3 regions of the Pseudoduganella sp. R-32 genome follow, and region 3 is predicted to be linked to each of the others. Evidence: riboswitches for the same ligand, from Rfam matches in the RefSeq annotation. Region 3 holds a riboswitch; each other region holds the start of a gene.
What was found. A riboswitch is a leader RNA that binds a small molecule or an ion and turns the genes downstream of it on or off. The one in region 3 is predicted to bind cobalamin.
Positions count from the first base shown of each region.

Region 1: it holds a riboswitch for cobalamin, as region 3 does, so the genes downstream of both, ACN9MU_RS10635 (TonB-dependent receptor) here and ACN9MU_RS01685 (energy-coupling factor ABC transporter permease) in region 3, are expected to answer to the same signal.
Region 2: it holds a riboswitch for cobalamin, as region 3 does, so the genes downstream of both, ACN9MU_RS31085 (TonB-dependent receptor domain-containing protein) here and ACN9MU_RS01685 (energy-coupling factor ABC transporter permease) in region 3, are expected to answer to the same signal.

Region 1 covers NZ_CP183987.1:2,316,583-2,323,978, forward strand. The annotation lists gene ylqF (ribosome biogenesis GTPase YlqF) at 1-565, shown strand, start outside; gene ACN9MU_RS10620 (DODA-type extradiol aromatic ring-opening family dioxygenase) at 690-1,478, opposite strand; gene ACN9MU_RS10625 (hypothetical protein) at 1,498-2,358, opposite strand; gene ACN9MU_RS10630 (M1 family metallopeptidase) at 2,355-4,544, opposite strand; cobalamin riboswitch at 4,629-4,824, shown strand; gene ACN9MU_RS10635 (TonB-dependent receptor) at 4,897-6,840, shown strand; gene ACN9MU_RS10640 (thiol:disulfide interchange protein DsbA/DsbL) at 6,957-7,396, shown strand, end outside.
Region 2 covers NZ_CP183987.1:6,778,423-6,785,818, forward strand. The annotation lists gene ACN9MU_RS31055 (phosphoethanolamine transferase) at 1-674, opposite strand, end outside; gene ACN9MU_RS31060 (sensor histidine kinase) at 721-1,965, opposite strand; gene ACN9MU_RS31065 (response regulator transcription factor) at 1,952-2,641, opposite strand; gene cobT (nicotinate-nucleotide--dimethylbenzimidazole phosphoribosyltransferase) at 2,662-3,696, shown strand; gene ACN9MU_RS31075 (adenosylcobinamide-GDP ribazoletransferase) at 3,703-4,470, shown strand; gene ACN9MU_RS31080 (histidine phosphatase family protein) at 4,461-5,000, shown strand; cobalamin riboswitch at 4,995-5,215, shown strand; gene ACN9MU_RS31085 (TonB-dependent receptor domain-containing protein) at 5,285-7,123, shown strand; gene ACN9MU_RS31090 (FecCD family ABC transporter permease) at 7,143-7,396, shown strand, end outside.
Region 3 covers NZ_CP183987.1:367,911-375,306, forward strand. The annotation lists gene ACN9MU_RS01670 (DUF1800 domain-containing protein) at 1-179, opposite strand, end outside; gene ACN9MU_RS01675 (enoyl-CoA hydratase-related protein) at 264-1,046, opposite strand; gene ACN9MU_RS01680 (LysR family transcriptional regulator) at 1,135-2,004, shown strand; cobalamin riboswitch at 2,007-2,211, shown strand; gene ACN9MU_RS01685 (energy-coupling factor ABC transporter permease) at 2,337-3,017, shown strand; gene ACN9MU_RS01690 (energy-coupling factor ABC transporter substrate-binding protein) at 3,014-3,367, shown strand; gene cbiQ (cobalt ECF transporter T component CbiQ) at 3,357-4,091, shown strand; gene ACN9MU_RS01700 (energy-coupling factor ABC transporter ATP-binding protein) at 4,088-4,951, shown strand; gene cobM (precorrin-4 C(11)-methyltransferase) at 4,948-5,730, shown strand; gene ACN9MU_RS01710 (sirohydrochlorin chelatase) at 5,727-6,629, shown strand; gene ACN9MU_RS01715 (precorrin-8X methylmutase) at 6,626-7,306, shown strand; gene ACN9MU_RS01720 (cobalt-precorrin-5B (C(1))-methyltransferase) at 7,303-7,396, shown strand, end outside.

The DNA of each region.
Region 1 (7,396 bases), 1.9 Mb from region 3:
CAAGTCGACCCTGATGAACGCGCTGCTCAAGCGCCGCGTGGCGAAGGTGGGCGACGAGCCGGCCGTCACCAAGCAGCAGCAGAAGATCTACCTGGATATGGAAACGGTGCTGATCGATACGCCGGGCCTGCTGTGGCCGAAGATCGAGATGCCGTCCGACGGCATGGCGCTGGCGGCCTCGCACGCGATCGGCGCCAACGCGCTGATCGAGGAAGAAGTGGCGGTTTGGCTGGCGGAAGAACTGTTGAAGCGCTATCCGGAATTGCTCAAGGCGCGCTACAAGGCCGACGTGTCGGCGATGGATGGCGTGGCGCTGATCGAACGCGTGGCGCAATTGCGCAGCTACCGCTTGAAGGGCGGCGACTGGGATTTCGAGAAGGCGTCGCATATGCTGCTGCAGGATTACCGCAGCGGCGCACTGGGTCGCATTTCGCTGGAAACGCCGGCCACCCGTGCCGAAGCGCTGGCAGTCCACGCGGAGGCCGAGCGCATCAAGGCGGAAGAGGCGGAGCGCAAGGCCGCAGAGAAGGAAGCAGAGCGCATGAAGGGCAAGCGCGGGACCTGAAACCGGTAAACCCGGGTCAGACCCACAGGGTCAGACCCGCCTGCTCACCTGCAAACTGGAAAGTCTCCAGCAGCAGCTGATTTGACCGGGTCAGACCCTTGGGTCTGACCCTGGTTTACCGGTTTTAGCCGAGCTTAAAGCTGGACACCGCCAGCGCCCCCATGAAACGGTCTTCGTGATACACCACTTCGGCGGCTGCATCCTCGGCCGCACCCACCACCACCATCAAAGGCAGCAAATGCTCTTCGCGCGGATGCGCCATGCGCGCGGCAGGCGCCCGTTCCCATTCCAGCAAGCGCGCCGTGCGTTCACCCGGTGCTGCCGCCATGGTCTCGCGCAACCACGCATCGAACAGGCGTGAAGCCTCTGCGCCAGCGGCGTTGAATGCGCGCAGGTTGTGGAAACTCAGGCCGCTGCCGACGACCAAAATACCCTCGTCGCGCAAAGGACGCAGCAAGCGGCCAATCTCCAGGTGCTCCGCCGGGTCCAGGCCGTGGCGCAGCGAAAGCTGCACGATCGGCACATCGGCTTCAGGAAAAGCGGGATACATGGCGCTGAACGTGCCATGGTCGAAACCGCGCTCCGGATCGAGGCGCGCCCGCCCGGCAAGCAGTCCTGCCACGCGTTCGGCCAGTTCCGGCGAGCCGGGGGCGGGGTACTGGATCTGGTAGGTATGCGGCGGAAAGCCGCCGTAGTCGTAGATCATCGGCGGCCTGGCCGACGATGAAACGAGGAAGTCGCGTCCCTCCCAATGGGCGGTGACGACCAGCAAGGCCTTCGGCTTGCCGCCGGCCTGGCGCGGCAAGTCGCGCAGCGATGCATCGAGTTGGTCGTAAGCGTTGCCGAACTGGTCACGCATCCAGGGCCATGGGCCGCCGCCGTGGGACAGGAAGAAGGTGGGCAAGGTAGTCATGCCCACCAATATACTCTGGTCAGCGATTCGTTGCAGACAGCGACATCAGCGCAAACAGGCGGGCGGCGCGCATCCACGCCATCGCCAGGGCGATCAGCTGTGCCAGCACGAACGCAGCTACCAATAGCGCGGCATTGCTGCCGGCCACATTCAGCCGTGCCACTGCCAGCACGGCCGCCAGCAGCAGGCCGCCCGCAGTCAGCGCCGTGTAGGCGCCCAGCATGGCCGCGGGCCGGCGCAAGAGAAGCTTGACGCCCCACCACCAGGCCTTGACGGCAGACGTGCGGCGGCGGTCGATCGCCAATTGGGCGCGCCCGGCATCGAGCGTCAGGTTGGCCAGCGCCACCAGCAGGGCTGTGACGACCGTGGCTGCCAGCTGCCAGCGTGCCGCATCGGCTTCCAGTACTGCCTTGCCGGCATAGTTCTCGGCAGCTTCCGCCAGCGCACCGCCCAGTGCAAACGCCACGCCCAGCGGCACGATCGCCCACAGCAGCATGCGGAACATGCGCGGGTATTCGGCGACCCCGCCTGCGCACAGTTCGCGCAGGGTGGCGGTTTGCTGCGCACGGCCGGCAGTGACGATGGCGCCGGTCAGGAACGGCGACAGAAGCAGGGTCAGGACCAAGGCAGCGATGCCGCCGGCTTGCAGCGAAACGGCGTTGCGCCGCAGTTCGGCGGATATGTCGGTGAAAGCGAGGCCGTCGAGCGCGCGCGCCAGTTCGGGGGCGTGCACCGAGTTGTCCAGCAGCGGCGCCAGGCTATTCCAGATGGGCAGGGCCAGCAGGGCTGTCGGCAGCAGCATGGCGATCAGCCAGATCAGCATCAGGCGCCATTGCAGGGCGGCGCGGGCGGCATGTTTGAGGTTGGTTGTCAGCTTCATACAGTGGCGATGAAAGAGAGCAGGGTCTGGATGATGGCGGCCAGGTCGAAGGTCCAGCGGCGCGAGGCGCTGCCGTCCTTCTTCAGGGTGCGGCTGTCATCGAGCTTGCTGACGTCGAGCAGGTGTTTGCCCTCAGGGTCGAGCTGGGCGGATACCGCTTTCACGGGCTTGGTCCACTCGTAGGTATGCCAGCGCTGTTCGCCGCCCCAGAACACGGTCTCCTTGCTGCCATCGGCGAAGGTGACCACCAGTGTTTGCGAGACATCGGCGCCGCGCCGGCGCACGGTGACCCGTGTCAGGTAGGGGAACGGGCCAGTGCCCGGCTTGGCTTCCGGGTTGGCCTTTTCCCATGCATCGCGCAGTTGTTCGACGTGCTGGTCGACCTGCTCTTCGCTCAAGTCGGCAAGCTTGCCGCCCTTCATTTGCCGGCCCGGCAGTGGCAGCACCTCTTCGCTGCTGAAGGAGGAAATGCGGTCATCCACGCGAGTGGTGGCGTAGACCTGCTGCGCGAAGACGGTTTCCACCAGCTGGCGCTGGCCGCTGACTTCTGCCAGCGTCTCACGGAAATCAGCCACGCTTGGGTGGCGGAATTTCCAGCGGCGGTAATACTCCTTGAAGGCGCGCTCCATGGTTTCCTTGCCCAGCTGCGCTTCCAGGTCGTGCATGACCAGGGTGGTGCGCGAATACACCGGGCCAATGCCTTGCAGGCGGGTATAGGCATTCTGGCCCAGCGGATCGGAGGGCTCGTCACGCGGCGTGCCCTGGCGTTCGAACTCGAAGCCCTTGATGGTGGGCGCAAATCCGATCGCGCGCAGGAACGGCGTCGTGAGGTAGGCCTTGCGGCCCGTATCGCGCAGCATGCGCTGGTTCCAGTACTCGTTCAGGCCTTCGTCCAGCATCGGCTCTTCGAACTCGTTGCTGGCGAGGATGCCGTAGAAGTAGCCATGGCCGAATTCGTGAATGGTGACGAAATCCAGCGCCGCCGATGCGAACGTGCCCGGCTTCAGGCCGGCAAAGTTGTCGACAGTGAAGAAGGTGGGGTACTCCATGCCGCCCGCTTCGCTGGCGTTATGCGGAGGAATGACCACAGTCACGGTTTTGTACGGATAGGGGCCGAGGGTCTTCGAGAAGTAGTCCAGCGAATCCTTGGTGGCCTGCAAGGCAGGCGCCGCGTTGGATGCGAATTCCGGCGGATAAAGCACGGTGATCTTCACTTGCGGGCTGCCGGGCCCGGTCCAGGTGCCGGTCAGCGGTGCCGCAGTGCGCTTGTCGGCGGTCCACGCGAAATCGTGCACGTCGCCCTGCACGAAATGGTGGGTCAGCTTGCCGTCCTTTTCCTGCGGGGCGCCCTGCAGTTCGCCGGTGGCTCCCACGGTATATTCCCTGGGGACGGTGAGCTTGACGTCATAGCTGCCAAAGTCCGCGTAATACTCGGATTCCGCGTGGTATTCATGCGCGTTCCAGCGCACCGCGGTGGCGCCCCGTTCGCCCGGCAGTTCCAGCACGGCGATCTTGGGGAACCATTGCGCCACCAGGTGGAAGCTGTCGAAGTAGCCGCTGCGCGCCATCACGCGCGGAAGCTGGTCGAAAAAGGCGATATCGAGCGTGGTGCTGGCGCCCGCTGCGACAGCCTGCGGCAGGTCAAGGCGCACCACGGTCTGGTCGGCCGCCGGGCCGCCGTCGGGATGCACGAAAGTCCACGGCACCTTGGCGCCGCCTTGCTGCACGCTGCGCAATTCCGTGTAGCCCCATTCTCCATCTTTGCTCAGGGCGCTGTTGCGAATGCCGCTGCCGGTTTTGCGCTCCTCGGTGTGGAAGGTGCTGTAGCCGTTCTGGAAGGCATTCAGGTACAGGTGCAGGTAGACGCTGCGCACCGGTTCGGCGCTGCGGTTGCGCCAGGTCAGGCGCTGCTTGCCGTCGATGGTGTGCTTGACCGGGTCCAGGCTGGCTTCGATCTGGTAGTCCACCACGCGGTCGGACAACGTGGCCTCCTGGCCGGTGCGGATGCCGCCCCAGGCGCCGGGAGCGCTGGGCTGCATGACGGCGGCCGCCTTGGCTGGCGCCAGTGCGATGCCGCTACCGGCTTCCGGCACGGTGGCGGACGTCGCGCCACCGGCCCACAGGCTGGCCTGGACCGCGACCCCGCCCAACAGGGCGGCCGCGGCCAAAAGGTGAGTGATGCGCATAAGACTCCATTAGGTTTTTTGCAACACCAAAATATAGCCCGGGTGGCGGCCGATTGCCAAACTTTTATGCCAACTTTAACCGGCGTATAATGGCGGCGCCTTGGTGCCCGCCTCCTGTTCATGGAGGCAGTTAAACGGGAAACGCAATGTGCTGCCCCCGCAACGGTACGCAAGCGCCGTCATTGAGACGGCAGGCCGCGCCAATTAGCCACTGCTGCTGCAGGAAGGTGGCCCGGTCAGTCTTGCCAGCCCGGATACCGGCCAGGGAGGTGGAAGCGCGCCCGCGCAGGGTTCGTCTTCTGTGGATTCCGGCTGCGGGGACGCAGGCGGATACTCTTTCTACTGATTTGCCATGACCTTCATCACTTCGCGCTGCGCCGTTGCCGCAGCGGTTGCCCTGTGCTTTGCCGCAGCGGCCCAAGCCCAATCGAACACCGTTGTCGTTTCCGGTTCCCGCTTCGCCAGCGATCCGTCGCTGCTGCCGATCGGCGCCACCACCATCACCGCGGCCGACATCCGCCGCGCCGGCGTGTCCGACGTCAACCAGGCGATCCGCAAGATCGGCGGCGTGTACGGCCGCCAGAGCCTGACCGGCAGCCCCGACTTCGGCCTCGACCTGCGCGGCTTCGGCACCAACAGCGACCAGAACGTGGTGATTGTGCTGGATGGCGTGCGCCTGAACGAAAACGAGCTGTCCAGCGCAACCCTGTCCACCATTCCGATCGACATGGTGGAGCGCATCGACATCATGCGCGGCGGCGCCAGCGTGCTGTATGGCGAAGGCGCCACCGGCGGCGTGATCCAGATCACCACCAAGCGCCCGCAAGCCGGCGAGCGCAGCGGCAATATGTTCACTGAGCTGGGCCAGTTTGACAGCGGCGAGGTGCGCGCCAGCGTGGCACAGGGCTTCGACGGCTTTGCCTTCGACGCGTCGGCCGGCCACCAGCGCTCCGACAACTACCGCGACAACAATGAATTCAAGCAGTCGCGCCTTGACGGCGGCGTGAAATTCAGCACCGGCGTGGGCAGCTTCTCGCTGCGTGCCGACATCGCGCGACAGGACCAGCGCTTCGCCGGCAGCCTGACGGAAGCGCAATTCAACGCCAATCCGCGCCAGACCCTGACCCCGAACGATTTCGGCAAGCTCGATAGCGACCGATATACCGCCGCCTGGGAGCACAAGGTAGGCGCCTTCGACCTGGCTGCGGAGCTGTCGCATCGCAAGAAGGAAGCGGAAGCCACTTACTTCAGTCCATGGGGCGTTTCCAGCTCCGCCTACGACACGAAGCAGACCCAGTTCTCGCCGCGCGTGCGCCACCTTGGCCAGTTCGACGGCATGCTGAATGAACTGGTCGCCGGCTTTGACTTCGGCCGCTGGAACCGCGTCACCACCGCGTCCTTCTCCGCCGCCGACGCCAGCCAGCGCAGCAAGGCTTTCTACCTGCGCGACGAAATGAAGTTCTCCGGCCCGCAGCAATTCCGCCTGGCCGCCGGCGTGCGCCGCGAACTGTTCGACAAGGATTCGATCGATCCAGTGCCATTCACCACCGCCACCTACAGCGTGAAGCAAGCCAACAACGCCTGGGAAGTGCAGGGCAGCATGCTTGCCGCGCCGGGCCTGACAGCGTGGGCCAAGATTGGCCAGAGCTACCGCGTCGCCAACTCCGACGAGAACGGCTTCACTCCGCAGGCCAACAAGCCGCTGGAAACCCAGACTTCGCACGATGCTGAAATCGGCCTTGGTTATGCGCAGGGCGCCGCCAAGCTTGACGCGCGCATTTTCCGCCACAACCTGGACAACGAGATCTATTACGACCCGACCGCAGGCATGTTCGGCGCCAACACCAACCTGGCGCCAACCCAGCGCAAGGGCTTCGAGCTCGATGGCAGCTACCGCTTCGCGCCGGAATGGCAGGTGCAGGGCCACTTCCAGCAGGTGGATGCCGAGTTCCGCTCCGGTCCGAACGCCGGCCGCGAACTGGCGCTGGTGCCGAAGAACATCCTGACCGTGCGCCTGGCCTGGCTGCCGTCCGACGGCCAGAGCGCCGACATCGGCGTGCAGCGCGTCGGCAAACAGCGCTACGGCAGCGATTTCGACAACAGCTGCGACGCCCGCATGCCGGCGTACACCGTGGTCGATGGCCGCTACGCGCGCAAGTTCGGCCAATGGGAACTGGCTGTGACCGCGCTGAACATGTTCGACAAGGAGCATTTCAGCCAAGCCTTCAGCTGCCGCGCAGGCATCTACCCGAACAGTGGCCGTCAACTGAAAGTATCGGCACGCTACGACTTTTAAGCGCTTAAAACAGGCTTAAAAATGCCCCGTTGGCGCCTTTTTGGCCCACGGGGCTGATCACGGCGCGCAAAAAATGGTAATCTCGCGGCGTTTACCATTTACCTGTAAGGATGACCATGCGTTTGCTGCGACTGCTGCTTGCTTCTGCCGCCCTGATGTTCACCGCTGCCGGCGCCTATGCCGCCGAGCCGAAACAAGGCGTTGACTATACGGTTCTCGACACCCCGGTGCGCACCGAAGCCCAGGGTAAAAAGGTCGAGGTGGTCGAGTTCTTCATGTTCACTTGCCCGCACTGCAATGCGCTCGAACCGCGCATGTCGGCCTGGGTCAAGCAGAACGCCGACAAGATCCACTTCCGCCGCATCCACTTTGCCCGCGGTGAAAAAGACGTGCTGGCACGCGCCTACGTCACCCTGGAAACCATGGGCACGCTGGAACCAGCCAGCCAGAAGCTGTTTGACGCCATCCACAAAGAGCACAAGCGCCTGATGCGCGAGGACGACGTGACCGCCGTGGTGGTAAGCGCCGGCGTCGACAAGGCCAAGTACGAAAGCGT
Region 2 (7,396 bases), 460 kb from region 3:
GCGGCCCACAAGCTGCCTCTGGCGGCATCCGTGCCGAGGGGCGCAATCACGGTCGCCGTCGCCCATTTGCGTTTGAGGTAGCTGTTCGTAGCCTGGAACACATTGGTAGGCGTCAGCATGAAGCGCAGTTCGCGGTGTTCGCGAATGGCCGGCGCCAGGGTTTTGAACAGCACGATCAACAAGCCGGCAGCAAGCAGCAGCGAACCGGCCACCAGCCCAGTATTGACCAGCACCTCGCGACGCAGGGAACCATAGCGCACCGGCAGCCGCCAGATCAGCCACGACGGGATCACGCCCAGCAGCAGCACCGATTGCACCAGTTTCCAGCTAAACAATTCGCCGGCTTCGCGCACATCGGTTTCCACCACGTTCTGCACCATGGAGGCATCGACCACGATGCCGTACTGGGACATGAAATAGGCCGTCAATGAGGACAGCAGCAATAGCGCGATCACAACAGGCTTGAACAGGCCGCGGAAATTCACCAGCGCCAGCACCCCGTTGAACACCAGCACCAGCAGCAGCGCGGATCCAAGATAGACCAGCAGGTTGGCGAGCTGGAACCCGCCCGTAGCCGACACGAAGCCCTTCCAGAAGCTGATGTTATAGATCAGGACCAGGAAGGAAGCTGTGGCAAGGGGAAGAAAGGCGGAATGAATGCGAGGAAATTTCATCCTCGCACGATAGCTTGCAGTAGGTAAAGGCTACGTCAAGGCGGCGTTAAGATTGCGTTAAATCAGCTGGGAAGCCGATGGAGAAACGGGTACCGCCGCCCTCGCGTTGCTGGACATGCAACTCGGCGCCAAGATACACACAGATGCGCTGCACCAGCCCCAGGCCGAGGCCGGTGCCGGACGAGGCGCCATCGCCTTCCGGGCCCGATTCGCCGCGCAGGCGCGCCAGCGCTGCCGCAGGCAGGCCTGGCCCGGTGTCTTCCACCACGATCGAACGCTGCTCCAGGCGCAGCACGACTTCGCCCCGCTCCGTGTAGGCGCATGCGTTGCGCAGCAGGTTTCCGATCGCGGCCTGCAGCAGCTCGCGCGAGCCGTGGACGGTGAAGTCGGCTCCATCCAGATAGCGCAAGGTGACCGGCTTGCCGGCCACCAGGGGCTGGCAACGCGTGGCTTCGTATTCCGCCAGCTCGGCAACCGACTGCGGCGGCGCTTCCAGGCCTTGCGGCGAACGGGCCAGGCGAAGCAGCACGCTGGCCACGTCGCTGGCTTCGCGCGCGGCGCGGTAGATCCGTTCGGCCGGCGCTTGCAAGCCAGGCTCGCCCTCGGTACGCGCGATCAGCACTTCCGCCGCGCCGCTGATCACGGTCAGGGGCGTGCGCAATTCGTGGCTTACGTCCCCGGTGAAGAAGCGTTCACGGTCAAGGAATTGCTTGAGCTCTCCGGTGCGGCCGGCAAAGGCGCGCGCCAGCACGCCCAGTTCGTCGTTGCGCTCAAGGCAGGGCAATTCTTCCTGGCGCTGTTCGACCGCCTGCGAGAGCAGCGTCATCGGCGTGACAATACGGTTGGCGAGGAAGCGCGCCAGCACCAGCGAACAGATGACAAAAGTGAGGAAGCCTGCAGCGAACATCGAATAGACCACGATCTCGATCGTTTCATATTCGCTATCGTGATCCACCACGACGAATTCCCCATGGCCATCGTTCCCGGCCAGCACGTGCAGGTCGGTTCCATCGACTGTGATCTCGCGCACGCCATGCGGCAGCCCGCGCAGCGAGCGCGGGATGTCGGCGCCGTGGTGGAAGGTCAGGCCGGCCGGCATCTGCACCGGCATGCCGCCGGTATGGCGCGGGGCGGCCCATAACGCCACTTCTTCCAGGCGCTCGTCGACCAGTTTTTCCTCGATGCCTTCCACTGCCAGGGCGGCAATAACGGCAAACACGGCGGAGACTGCGACCGCGAAGGTCATGTAGGCGCCGACGATGCGTCGGCGCAGCGAATCAGTTTTCTTCATCTGCGTTCACCAGCTTGTAGCCGATGCCCGGGATCGTGCGCAGCATGGCAAAAGGATAAGGTTTGTCCAGCGCCTGGCGCAGCGCATGGATGTGGGTGCGCAACGCGTCGCTGTCGGGACGCTCGTCGCCCCACACCTCATGTTCCAGCGCATCCCGCGTAACGACGCGCGGTGCTTCCTTCATCAGGCTTTTGAGGATGGTATAGCCGGTGCGGGTCAGCCCCAACGGGCGTCCGGCGCGGCGCACCTCGTAATTGACAGTATCGAAAGTCAGGTCGCCGAACTGCAGCACCGGCGCCGCTGCCTGCACGCCGCGGGCGCGCCGCACCAGGGCGCGCAGCCGGATTTCCAGCTCCACCAGTGAAAAAGGCTTGACCAGGTAGTCGTCGGCGCCGCTCTCGAAGCCTGCGACCTTGTCTTCCAGCGTGTCGCGCGCGGTCAGCATCAACACCGGCGTGGCCTTTCCAAGCTCGCCGCGCAGCTTGCGACACAGCTCCATGCCGTTCAGGCCGGGCAACATCACGTCCAGCACCACGGCGTCGTATTCATGCTCGGTTGCCAGCGCCAGCCCACCGTAGCCATTGGCTGCCGTATCCAGTACGTAGCCCTTGGGCTCAAGGAAGCCGTACAGGTTGGCGACAATATCCTTATTGTCTTCAATGATAAGTATGCGCATACGGGCATTATAATTCCGCGATGACCATCCCACACATCACCCCACTCAAAGACGAAGCGCTCGCGGCCCGGCTGGATAGCGCCATCAACAACAAGACCAAGCCACTGGGCAGCCTGGGAGCGCTGGAGGCGCTGGCACACAAGGTCGGCATGATCCAGCAGACCACCAGCCCGCAGCTGCGCGAGCCTGCCATCCTGGTGTTCGCGGGCGACCATGGGGTGGTGGCGGAAGGGATTTCCGCCTTCCCGCAGGATGTGACCTGGCAGATGGTGGAGAACTTCCTTGCCGGCGGCGCCGCCATCAATGTCTTCGCGCGCCAGAACGGCTGCGCGCTGAAAGTGGTGGATGCGGGCGTCAAGCATGATTTCGGGACGCGCGAAGGCCTGGTTAACCGCAAGATCGCCCCAGGTACCGCCAATTTTGCGCAACAGCCGGCCATGTCGGTGCAGCAGTGCATGGAGGCGATCGAGTGCGGCATGGACCTGGTGGCCGAGCTGCCGGGCAATGTGCTGGGCTTCGGCGAAATGGGGATCGGCAATACCACCTCCGCCGCCGCGCTGATGCATCGCCTGACCGGCACTCCGGTCGCCGATTGCGTTGGTGCCGGCACCGGCCTGGCGCCGGAAGGCGTGCTGCACAAGCAGCACGTGATCGAAGCCGCCATGGCCCTGCACGCCGATGCGCAGGGCGGGCTGCAGGCGCTGGCTGCTTTCGGCGGCCTGGAAATTGCGATGATGGTCGGCGCCATGCTGAAGGCAGCCGAACGGCGCATGGTGCTGCTGGTTGACGGCTTTATCGTCACCAGCGCCCTGCTGGTCGCGTCGCGCGTGCAGCCGGCGGTGCTGGATTACTGCGTGTTCTCGCATTGCTCCGACGAGAATGGCCACAAGCGCATGCTGGACTTCCTTGGCGGCCGCCCGCTGCTGAACCTCGGTTTGCGCCTGGGCGAAGGCACAGGCGCCGCGCTGGCCGTGCCGCTGCTGCATGCCGCCGTCAACTTCCTGAACCAGATGGCGACTTTCGAGTCGGCCCAGGTCAGCGAGAAGTCCGAGTAAGCGCCCATGCAGCAGTTGCGCCTGTTCTTCATCGCACTGCAATTCTTCACGCGCCTGCCTATTCCTCGCTGGGTCGGTTTCGAGCCGGCCTGGCTGCACCATGCCTCGCGCTACTTCCCTGCCGTGGGACTGGTGGTGGCGGCGATTGCGGGCGGAGTGTACGCGGCGGCGGCGCTGGTGCTGCCGCCGCTGCTTGCCGTGCTGCTTTCCACGGCCGCCGGCATCTATGCCACCGGAGCCTTCCACGAGGACGGTTTTGCCGATAGCTGCGATGGCCTGGGCGGCGGTCACACGCGCGAGCGCGTGCTGGAGATCATGAAGGATTCGCGCATCGGCGCGTATGGAGCCATCGGCATCGGCCTGATGCTGGCAACCAAGGTGGCGGCGCTGGCCAGCATGCCGAAGCTGGCGGTGCTTGGTGCCCTGCTGGCGGCCCATCCGCTGTCGCGCCTCATGGCCTGTTCGCTGATCTGGCGCATGGAGTATGCGCGCGCGGAGGGCAAGGCCAAGCCGCTGGCGCAGGAAATGCGCGGCGGCGAGTTCGCCATCGCGACGCTGACGGCCGCGCTGCCCGCGGCGGGCGCGCTGGTCGTGGGCTGGCTGCCGCCGGCTGCATTGGGCGCCGGCCTGGCCGGCATGCTGCTGGCGACGCTCTGGCTGGCGCGCAAGTTCCGGCAACGCCTGGGCGGCTATACTGGCGACTGCCTTGGCGCTGTCCAGCAATTGACCGAAGCCGTGTTCTACGTCGCGGCACTGGCCTGCATGTGGAACTGATCCTCGTCCGCCATCCGCAGCCCGATGTCGCGCCCGGCCTGTGCTACGGCAGCAGCGACATTCCGGCAGCAGCGGACGCCCTGGCCGCCGGCCACGCCGCCCTGGCGCCGCAACTGGCCAGCGCCCTCACCCGCGGCTACCGCCTGTACTCCAGCCCCCTGCGGCGCTGCACGGCCCTGGCCTCCCTGCTGGGCGCCTTCACGTCCGACCCGCGCCTGGTGGAAATGGATTTCGGCGCCTGGGAGCTGTGCAGCTGGCCCGACGTCGCGCGCGCCGAGGTCGATGCCTGGGCCGCCGACCTGCTCGATTACCGCCCTGGCGGCGGAGAAACCGTGCGCGAGGTGGCGCGCCGCGTGCAGTCCTTCCTCGATGAGTTGCAGCACGACGCCATTGTCGTCTGCCACGCCGGCACCATGCGCCTGATGGCGGCCATCGCCGCCGGTGAGCCCTTGCAGCAGGCGGCCGCCAGGCCAAACCACATCAAGTATTGCGGGATCCTTCGCTTGTCCTGGCCAGCCAAGTCCGTATAATGGCGGGGTTTTGGTGCCCGCAATCGAATTCTCGAATGCAGTTAAACGGGAAACACGGCGCTGTCCCTGACAGCCAACGTGTGCTGCCCCCGCAACGGTAAGCAAGTGCCGCCTTCAATGTGCGGCAGCGACCTCCCGGCCACTGTGCGCAAGCATGGGAAGGCCAGGCCGCCAGACTTGCCAGCCCGGATACCGGCCAGACCAGGTGGGAACGCGCCCTGCGCCCGTTCCTGTTCATGCCGGCTTACGGGGACGTGGGCCGGCGGCTCGTTACGAAAGTTGTCATGTCCTTTCCCCTTACCCGGCAAGCGGCCATCGCGTCGCTGGCACTGGCCGTTGCCGCACCTGCCGTCGAAGCACAAACCCAGGCTGCCGTACTGAATTCCGTGCTGATCACCGCCACCCGCACGCCGCAAGCAGCACGCGACATCATCAGCGACACGCTCAGCATCGGCCCAGAGGAAATCGCGCGCAGCGGCGCCGGCTCCATCACCGAACTGCTGCAGCGCCAGCGCGGCATCGAAGTGAGCCGCAACGGCGGACCGGGCACCAATGCCAGCGTGTTCCTGCGCGGCTCCAACGGCAACCAGGTCATCGTCCTGATCGACGGCGTACGCATCGGCTCCGCCAGCAGCGGCGCGGCCGCCTGGAATGCCATTCCGCTGTCCGCCGTCGACCATATCGAAGTCGTGTACGGCCCGTTGAGCACCCTGTACGGCGCCGATGCCATCGGCGGCGTGGTGCAGATCTTCACGAAGAATGGCCAGGGCAGCCCGGCGATCGATGCCGGCGTATTGGCAGGCACTTACGGCACCCGATCCGGCACCGCAGGCATTGCCGGCAGCGCCGGCGCCTTCAACTATGCCCTCAGCGCGGGCAAGGAACGCTCCGGCGGCTTCTCCGCCACGCTGCCGGCCAGCTCCAGCTACAACAGCGATGACGACGGCTACGACCGCAAGCACGCCAACGGCCAACTGGCCTGGCAGGTCGCGCCCGGCCACGAGCTGGGCGTGCAGTTCCTGCATAGCGACCAGGAAGCGGATTACGATAGCGGCACCAAGGTGCGCGCCTGGAGCACGCAGAAGCTCGACACCGCCGCGCTTTACTCGCGCAACCGCCTGAGCGACGCCTGGCAGATGACGACGCAAGCCGCGCAATCGCGCGACAAGTCCGGCAGCTTTGCCGCCACCGCCAGCCAGATCGATACCAAGCAGACCCAGTTCAGTTGGCAGAACGATATCGCGCTGGGCACCGACAGCCTGCAGCTGCTGGCCGAACACCGCAAGGAAGAAATCGAATCCAACACCGCCGCCCTGGTGCGTGAGCGCAGCACCACTTCCTGGGCCGCCAGCTACAACATGAAGCGCGGCGACCACCTGCTGGCCGCCGCCGCCCGCAACGACGACAGCTCGCAGTATGGTTCGAAGAGTACCGGCTCGCTGGGCTACGGCTACCGCATCACGCCGGGCCTGCGCGTCAACGCCAGCTACGGCACCAGCTTCCGCGCGCCGACGTTCAATGAGCTGTACTACCCCGGCTACGGCCTGCCGGCCAATCGCCCGGAAGAAGGCCGCAACCGCGAAATAGGCGTCCACTTCGAACAGGGCGGCACAGCGCTGGGCGCCGTGGCATACCGCAACAAGCTGACCGACCTGCTGGTGAACATCGCCCCTTGTCCGCTGCCCGGCTTCCGCCTTGGCTGCGCCTACAACGTCAACCAGGCCACGCTGGAAGGCATCTCCCTGTCGGCACGCCAGCAGCTGGGCAGCAATTTCACGCTGTCCGCGAGCGCCGACCTGCAGAACCCGCAGGACGACATCAGCGGCAAGCTGCTGGTGCGCCGCGCCAAGCGCCACGGCAACCTAGCGCTGGAATATACTGCGGGCAGCCTGAGTACCGGCGCCGAGTGGCAGCTTTCCGGCTACCGTTTCGACGATACGGCCAACCGCAACCGCCTGGGCGGCTACGGCTTGCTGAACCTGTATGCGGCCTGGGAATTCGACCGTTCCTGGACTGCCACCCTGCGCTGGAACAACGTGGCCGGCAAACACTATGAACTGGCGCGCAATTACGCCACCGCCGGTTCCACCGTGTATGCCGGCCTGCGCTTCAGCTACAAATAAATGAGATAAGCTGCCCGCTATGCATCCACTTTCCGCCAACCTGCGCATGCGCGCCGTCACCGTCATCATCCTGCTGGTGCTGTTATCGCTGGCCAGCCTGGTTGCCGCCGGCATGATCGGTTCGGTCAGCATCCCGCTGGCCGACATGCCTGGCGCGCTGCGGGAGTTCATCAGCGGGCAACCGACCTCATTGCCTGGCCACTTGCTGGGCCTGCGCGCCGAACGCGCGGCGACGGCGTTTGTCACCGGCGCTTCCTTGTCGCTGGCCGGCGT
Region 3 (7,396 bases):
AAACGTGCGGCCTGGGCGCCTGCAATCGATTCGACCTGGGGTGGCACCGGCGAGGTCGTACCTCCGTCGCTGCCCTTGCTTTCGCTCCCCCCGCCTCCGCACGCTGTCAGCAAGGTTGCCGCGGCCAGGGTCGCAGAGAGCTTTAGCGAGCTCTCATTATTCTCGATTGTGTCGTCCATTGTTGCCCCTCGGAAATTTCCTTAAGGGGGCAGTATAGCTAGAAATGGATGAGCAAAACCTATCGTGCGCAGGTTTTGTGGGTTTTATTCAACCCTTTGCCGAATGTAGTCGGGAGCGACTTTTTTAATGAAAGCCTCTGTGCCGATGCGGAAGTTTTCCGTTGCCGCGACGAGCCCGAAATAGTCGGCGCCCAAGCCTGCGGATTCTTCCAGCGTCATGTTCAAGCCACGGTGCAGGGCCTCCCATGTCAGGCGCACTGCGTCCGGGGACTGGTCGAGGATCTCGTACAGGATGGCGCGCGCTGCATCCATCACCGCGTCGGGACTGGCCACCTGCTGCACAAGGCCGATTCGCAGGGCTTCTTCAGCATCGATGATGCGGCCGCGCAGCAGCATTTCCGCTGCGCGGCCTTTCCCCACCAGGCGCGCAAGGCGGGTAGTGCCGCCAAAGCCAGCAACAGCGCCGATGCGCACTTCAGGATGACCGAGTTTTGCATGGCTGGCTGCGATGCGGATCATGCATGCTTCGGCAAGTTCCAGCCCGCCGCCCAAGGCGTGTCCGTTCAGGGCCGCCACCACGACCTTGCCAAGATTCTCGATGCGGTGCGTGATGTGGACCGCAAGCCTTGCGAATTCGCGTACTTCCAGCGGGGTAGCCTGGCTCAGGTACTTGATGTCGGCGCCGGCGGAGAAGGCTTTGGAGCCGGTGCCGGTAAGTATCACGGCGCCGGCTGCGGAACTGGCGGCCGCCATGTCCAGCATTTCTTCCAGTCGCTGCAAGGTCGGCAGGTCGAGCGCATTCAGCGCATCGGGGCGATTCAATGCAATGACGGCGATGCCGGCGGATTCTCCATACAGGACAGTCATGGCTTGGCTCCGGGAGTTGAGATTAAGGTTAGTATAGGTTTCCAGAATTGGACGTAGTTTTGTGAGTTCAGAAAACAGTTTTCCGAAAATGAAAAACCTTGCCTTCGACTGGAATGAGCTGAAGTTCTTTCTCGCGGTTGCACGAAGCGGCGGCCTTAGCGGCGCTGCTGCGGTACTGGGCACCAGCGCATCCACGGTCTCGCGCCACGTTGACGCGCTGGAGCGCCGCACTGGCCGAAAGCTGTTCTTGCGCCAGCAAAGCGGCTATGCGCTGACCGATGACGGCAGTGAACTGCTGGCGCACGCCGGGCAGGTGGAGCAGGCCATGGCTGCCGCTGCTGCGCCGGGCGATGCGCAGCGCGCAGTGTCCGGCGTGGTGCGGCTGGCGACTACTGAAATGCTGGCGCAATTCCTGGTCGCGCCCAGGCTGGCGGCATTGCGAACGCTGCATCCGGCGCTAAGGGTGGAGCTCGATATCGCCATGGCTGCGGTCAAGCTGTCGCGGCGCGAAGCCGACCTGGCGCTGCGCATGGCCGCTCCGGACGATGGAGCAGGCGACTACATCGCAAGGCGTATCGGCAAGGTCGATTTCGCCCTTTACCGCGCAGCCGCTGTTTCGCATGACAGCGGTGACTACATAAGCTGGGACGGCGCCTGGGATGGCCTGCCGATGGCAGCCGCACTGCGCACTGCATTCGACGGCAAACCGCCAGTCCTGGCGTGCAACAGCCTGCCCACGCAGATCGCCGCCGCCCGCTCCGGCGTGGGCGCCGCCATGCTGCCATGTTTCATCGGTGATGCAGAGCCGGCGCTCCAGCGAATGGGGCGACTGGCCACGCCAGTATCGCGCGACCTGTGGCTGGTCTATCACCGCGACCTGAAAGCGAGCCTGCGCGTACAGGCAATGGCAGCCTTCCTGACCGAGATCACAGGCGTTTGCCACGCAAGAGACCTTTAATGTACTATTCGGCAATTGGGTGCGCGCGTCCTGTCCTGGATGCGCGTTAAACGGGAAACCGGTGACGCTGCCATGTGCGGCCACTCCGGTGCAGCCCCCGCTGCTGTAAGCCTGACGAATCCGGAAATACGCCACTGCGCAACGCGCGGGAAGGCCCGGACGAGGATGAAGGCGAGCCAGAATACCGGCCCGATACTGCCAGCACTGTTCTCCGGGGTGAAGGGAAGCCGCTGTCGACCGGCTTCCTGCGTCTTGCCCGCCTGCCCCCTGTCGACCGTCTCCCGATTCTCCCATGAAGGTGCTCCCATAGACCATTCGACGGGAGGTTTCGAATGCACATCATGGAAGGTTTCCTGCCGCCCGCGCATGCGCTTGGCTGGGCAGCCGTATCCGCTCCTTTCCTGGCCTGGGGCCTGCGCAGCATGGCGCGCGGCTTGCAGGCGCACCCCGAGCGGCGCATGTTGCTTGGCGTTGCTTCGGCCTTCGCTTTCATCCTGTCTGCGCTGAAGCTGCCGTCCGTGACGGGAAGCTGTTCGCATCCGACCGGCGTCGGGCTTGGCGCGCTGCTGTTCGGTCCTGCGGCGATGGTGCCGGTCGGCTTTGTCGTGCTGCTGTTCCAGGCCTTGCTGCTGGCCCACGGCGGCTTGACCACGCTGGGCGCGAACGTGTTCTCCATGGCGATCGTCGGGCCCTTCGTTTCCTATGGCGTATTCCGCTCCACGGCGGCCCTCGGGCTATCGCGCGCGGTCGCGGTGTTCGCGGCCGCCTGTATCGGCGACCTGGCAACTTACCTGACCACTTCTGCACAGCTGGCCTGGGCCTTTCCTGATCAGATCGGTGGTATCAGCGCTTCGTTCGCCAAGTTCGCCGGTATCTTCGCGTTGACACAACTGCCGATCGCCATCAGCGAAGGCTTGCTGACCGTACTGGTGGTGAATGCGATGGCGCGCTTCAATGCGCACGAGCTGCGCCTGCTGCCGGTGATGGCGCATGTGAAGGAGAAGTCGGCATGAAGGCGCGTACTGGCTTGATCTGGGCGGCCATCATCCTGTTGACCGTTTTGCCGCTGTGGTTTGCAGACATGCCGCCGGCGGAGCCGGGCGGCGCGGCGCCAGCAGCATTCAGCGGAGCGGATTCGCGTGCGCAACAGGCGATTGGCATCATCGCACCACACTACAAACCCTGGTTTGCACCGCTGTTCGAACCGCCGAGCGGAGAGATCGCGTCGCTGCTGTTCGCGCTGCAAGCTGCGATCGGCGCGGGCGTGATCGGTTTCTGGCTCGGCACATCGATGGCGCGCGAGCGCGAACAACGTTGCGCACAGGGGGATTCGGTGCCGGAGCAGGATTCCCATGCGGATTGACGCCGCAGCCTACGCCTCGCGCTGGCAGGCCGTCGCTCCAGGCGCGAAGGGCCTGTTCGCGCTGGCCGGCATCGCTGCCGCCTGGCTCGCCCGCAGCCTTGACACGCTGGCCGTGCTCGCGCTGCTCTCCATGCTCGCCACGCTGGCCGGGGCGCGCGTGCCGATCCGGACCTACTTTGCCGTAGCGGTAGCGCCGGTCGGCTTCCTTTTGCTGTCCTGCCTGACAATGCTGGTCACGCCTGACGGCGGGGGCGGCTGGCGGTGGGCGCCTGGGCTCTCGCCGGCAGTCGGGTACATTGCCCTGCGCTCGATCGCCGCGCTGGCCGCCGTACTCGGGCTGGTGCTGACCACGCCGATGCCGGACCTGTTGATGTTGCTGCGCCGCCTGCGCGTACCCGAACTGCTGCTGGACCTGATGGCGCTGTGCTACCGCATGCTGTTCGTGCTGCGCCAGGCATGGGACGAAGGCAGTACCGCGCAAGCTGCGCGCCTGGGACATGGCGGCTGGCGCCAACACTGGCGGTCGATAGGGTTGCTGACGGGCCAGATGGCACTACAGGTATGGCAGCGCGCGTCGGCACTGCAAATGGCGGCCGATGCGCGCGCCTTCGAGGGCAGCCTGCGCCACTTGCCGGCTTCCTTCCCGCATGCGCGACGCCAGCTTGCCCTATCCTTGCTGGCGAGCGTGCTGCTGCTGGCATTTTCCCTGCGTGACAGGCTATGACGCCTTTGATCGAACTCGAAGCAGTGGAGCACGCGTTTGCCGACGGCAGCCCAGGCCTGCGCGGCTGCACGTTGTCGCTTGGCCGCGGACGCCGTCACGCGCTGCTCGGCGCGAACGGCGCCGGCAAGACCACGCTCCTGCTGCACCTGAACGCTTTGCTGCGCCCCACCGTGGGCCGCTTGCGCTGGCACGGCAACGAGTACGACTACAGCCGCAGTGGGCTGGCCTCGTTGCGCAGCCGGGTCGGCCTTGTGTTCCAGAATCCTGACCGCCAGCTAATCTCGGCACTGGTCGAGGAGGATGTGGCGTTTGGGCCGCTGAACCTCGGCCTCGACGACGCCACGGTACGCACTCGCGCCGCGGATGCGCTCGATGCCGTAGGCCTGGCCGGCTTTGCGCGCCGTCCCGTGCACCACCTGAGCTTCGGCCAGAAGAAGCGCGTCTGCATTGCCGGCGTGCTGGCCATGCAGCCCGAAGTCCTGCTGCTGGACGAACCGATGGCGGGCCTGGACTCGCCGATGCAGATGGAACTCGAGACATTGCTGGACCGCCTCGCCGCGCGCGGCGTGACGATCGTCCTATCCACCCACGACGTCGACTTTGCCTATCGCTGGGCCGACGACATCCACATGATGGCTGCTGGCCGCTGCATTGCATCGGTTCCCGCCCAGGAGCTGGCCTCGCGCCAGGAGGCGCTACGCGCAGCCGGCCAACGCTTGCCCCAGGCATTGGCATTACATGCCGAGCTGGCCAAACGCGGCTTGCTTCCCGCCGGCGCCGCACCGCGAAGCGTGGAGGCCGTGCTGACCGCACTGCGCGCGCAGCCTGTCGACGAACACCAAGGAGAAATACTGATATGACAGCTGGCAAAGTCTGGTTTGTCGGCGCCGGTCCCGGCGACCCCGAACTGATCACCGTCAAGGGACAAAAGCTGCTGGCACAAGCTGGCGCCGTGCTGTTTGCCGGCTCGCTGGTGGACCGCGCCGCAACGCTCTACGCGCCGCCTGGCTGCGTCATCCGCGATTCGAAAGACATGACGCTGGAAGAGATGACGGCTTGGCTGATCGAGCAAACTCGGGCCCACAGCACCGTAGTAAGGCTGCAGACCGGCGATCCCGGCCTGTACGGCGCCCTGATTGAAATGGCGCGTCCGCTGGTTGCGGAAGGCATTGAATGGGCCGTGGTGCCCGGCGTTTCGTCGGCCATGGCTTCGATGGCAGCCGCCGGAGAATCCATGACCTTGCCCGAGGTGACGCAAAGCGTGATTTTCACCCGCGTCGAAGGCCGCACCCCAATGCCGGAGGGCGAAGACCTGGCCAGCCTGGCTGCGCACCGCACCACGCTGTGCATCTTCCTGTCGATCACCCTGATGTACAAGGTCGAGGGTGCCCTGCGTGCGGCGGGCTGGCCGGAGGACTCGCCCATGCTGGTCGTGCACAAAGCCAGTTGGCCCGGCGAAGAGAAGATCCTGCGCGGGACGCTGGCCGACATCAAGCAGCGCTGCCGGGAAGCCGGCGTAGCCAGCCAGGCCATGATCGTGGCCAGCCCCACGCTGGGCGCCCTGCACTGGGAAACCCTGGTGCGCTCCAAATTGTACGACCCAACTTTTACCCACCGTTTCAGAAAGGCCAGCGCATGAACCAATCCATCATGATGCCAGCGATTGCAGCAGCGAGCGATACCATCCTCGTCGTCGGCCATGGCTCCCGCGAGGAGTCGGGCAACCAGGAAATCCGTGAATTCGTGGACATGTGGCGCGCACGCCGGCCGGGCTGGCGCATCGAATTGTGCTTTATCGAGTTCGCTCCCCCCGAGCTGAATGCCAGCCTGCTGGAGGTTGCCGCAAGTTCGCGCCGCGTGCTGGTAGTGCCGCTGATCTTGAATGCAGCCGGCCATGTCAAGATGGAGATCCCAGAGGCCATCGAGGGTGCGCGCATCGCCCGTCCGCAAACGGAATTCCTGCTGGCGCCGCACCTGACCGCCTGCGACCCGGTACTGGCCATCCTCAAGCGCCGCCTGCGCAAGGCCATGGCGACGCTCGACATGCCCGATCCGACCACCACCGGCGTCGTACTGCTGGGCCGCGGCTCTTCCGACCGCGGCGCCAACGGCGAAATGGCCAAGATGGCGCGCTGGCTGATGGAAGAGGGCGACCACGAGCTGGTGGACCTGGCCTTCACCGGCATCACCTGGCCGCGCCTGGAAAAAGTCGTGCAGCGCCAGTTCACGCTGGGCGTGCGCCAGGTCGTGGTGCTGCCATACTACCTTTACACCGGCACGCTGATGCAGCGCATCCACCGCCAGGTTGAACACCTGCGCGGCCAGTATCCGCAAGTGCGCTTCGCCTGCACCGAGCATTTCGGCTTCGAGGCCGAGATTTTCGAGCTGATGGACCAGCGCGTGGAAGACTTGCGCGCTGGCGTGCCGGATAGCCGCCTGCCTTGCGACGGCTGTACCTACCGCGAGATCGCACATGACCATGGCCACGGCCACTCCCATGCGCACACACACGATCACGCAGAGGCGCAGCCAGCATGAGCACCATCAACACCGTCACCGAACAACTGACCCGCGCTGGCCAGGTGATCGAGCATGACAGCTTCGCCATCATCGACGCTGAAGTCGGATCACATACCTATACCGAATCGCAATGGCCAATCGTACGGCGCATGATCCACGCCAACGCGGACTTCGACTTCAACGGCCTGACCGACTTCCATCCGGCAGCAGTGCGGGCCGGCATCGCCGCCATGCTGGCCGGCTCGACGCCTGTCGTTGCCGACGTTGAAATGATCTGCTCCGGCCTGTCGCAACCGCGCCTCGCCCACTTCGGCATGAAGACGCACCAGTTCATCAGCGATGCCGACGTTATCGAAACCGCCAAAGTCGAAGACACAACGCGCGCCGTACAAGCCATGCGCAAGGCGCACCGGCTTGGCCTGCTGGAGGGCGCCATCGTTGGCATCGGCAATGCGCCGACCGCGCTGATCGAGCTGGTGCGCCTGATTCGCGAAGAAGGCGTGCGCCCTGCGCTGGTGGTTGGCATGCCGGTTGGCTTTGTCTCCGCCGCCGAATCCAAGGACTTGATGGCGGAAGTGGCCGAGGTGCCGTGGATCGTCATCCGCGGCCGCAAGGGAGGCTCGACGCTGGTGGTCGCAGCCCTCCATGCCCTGCTGGCCCTGGCCGAGGCAAAGCAGAAGGCAGGGCAGGCATGAAGGAAAAGGCAGCGGCCGAACGCGGTACGCGCACCGGTTTCACGACCGGTGCCTGTGCTGCCGCAGCGGCGCGCGCAGCGGTGCTTGGGC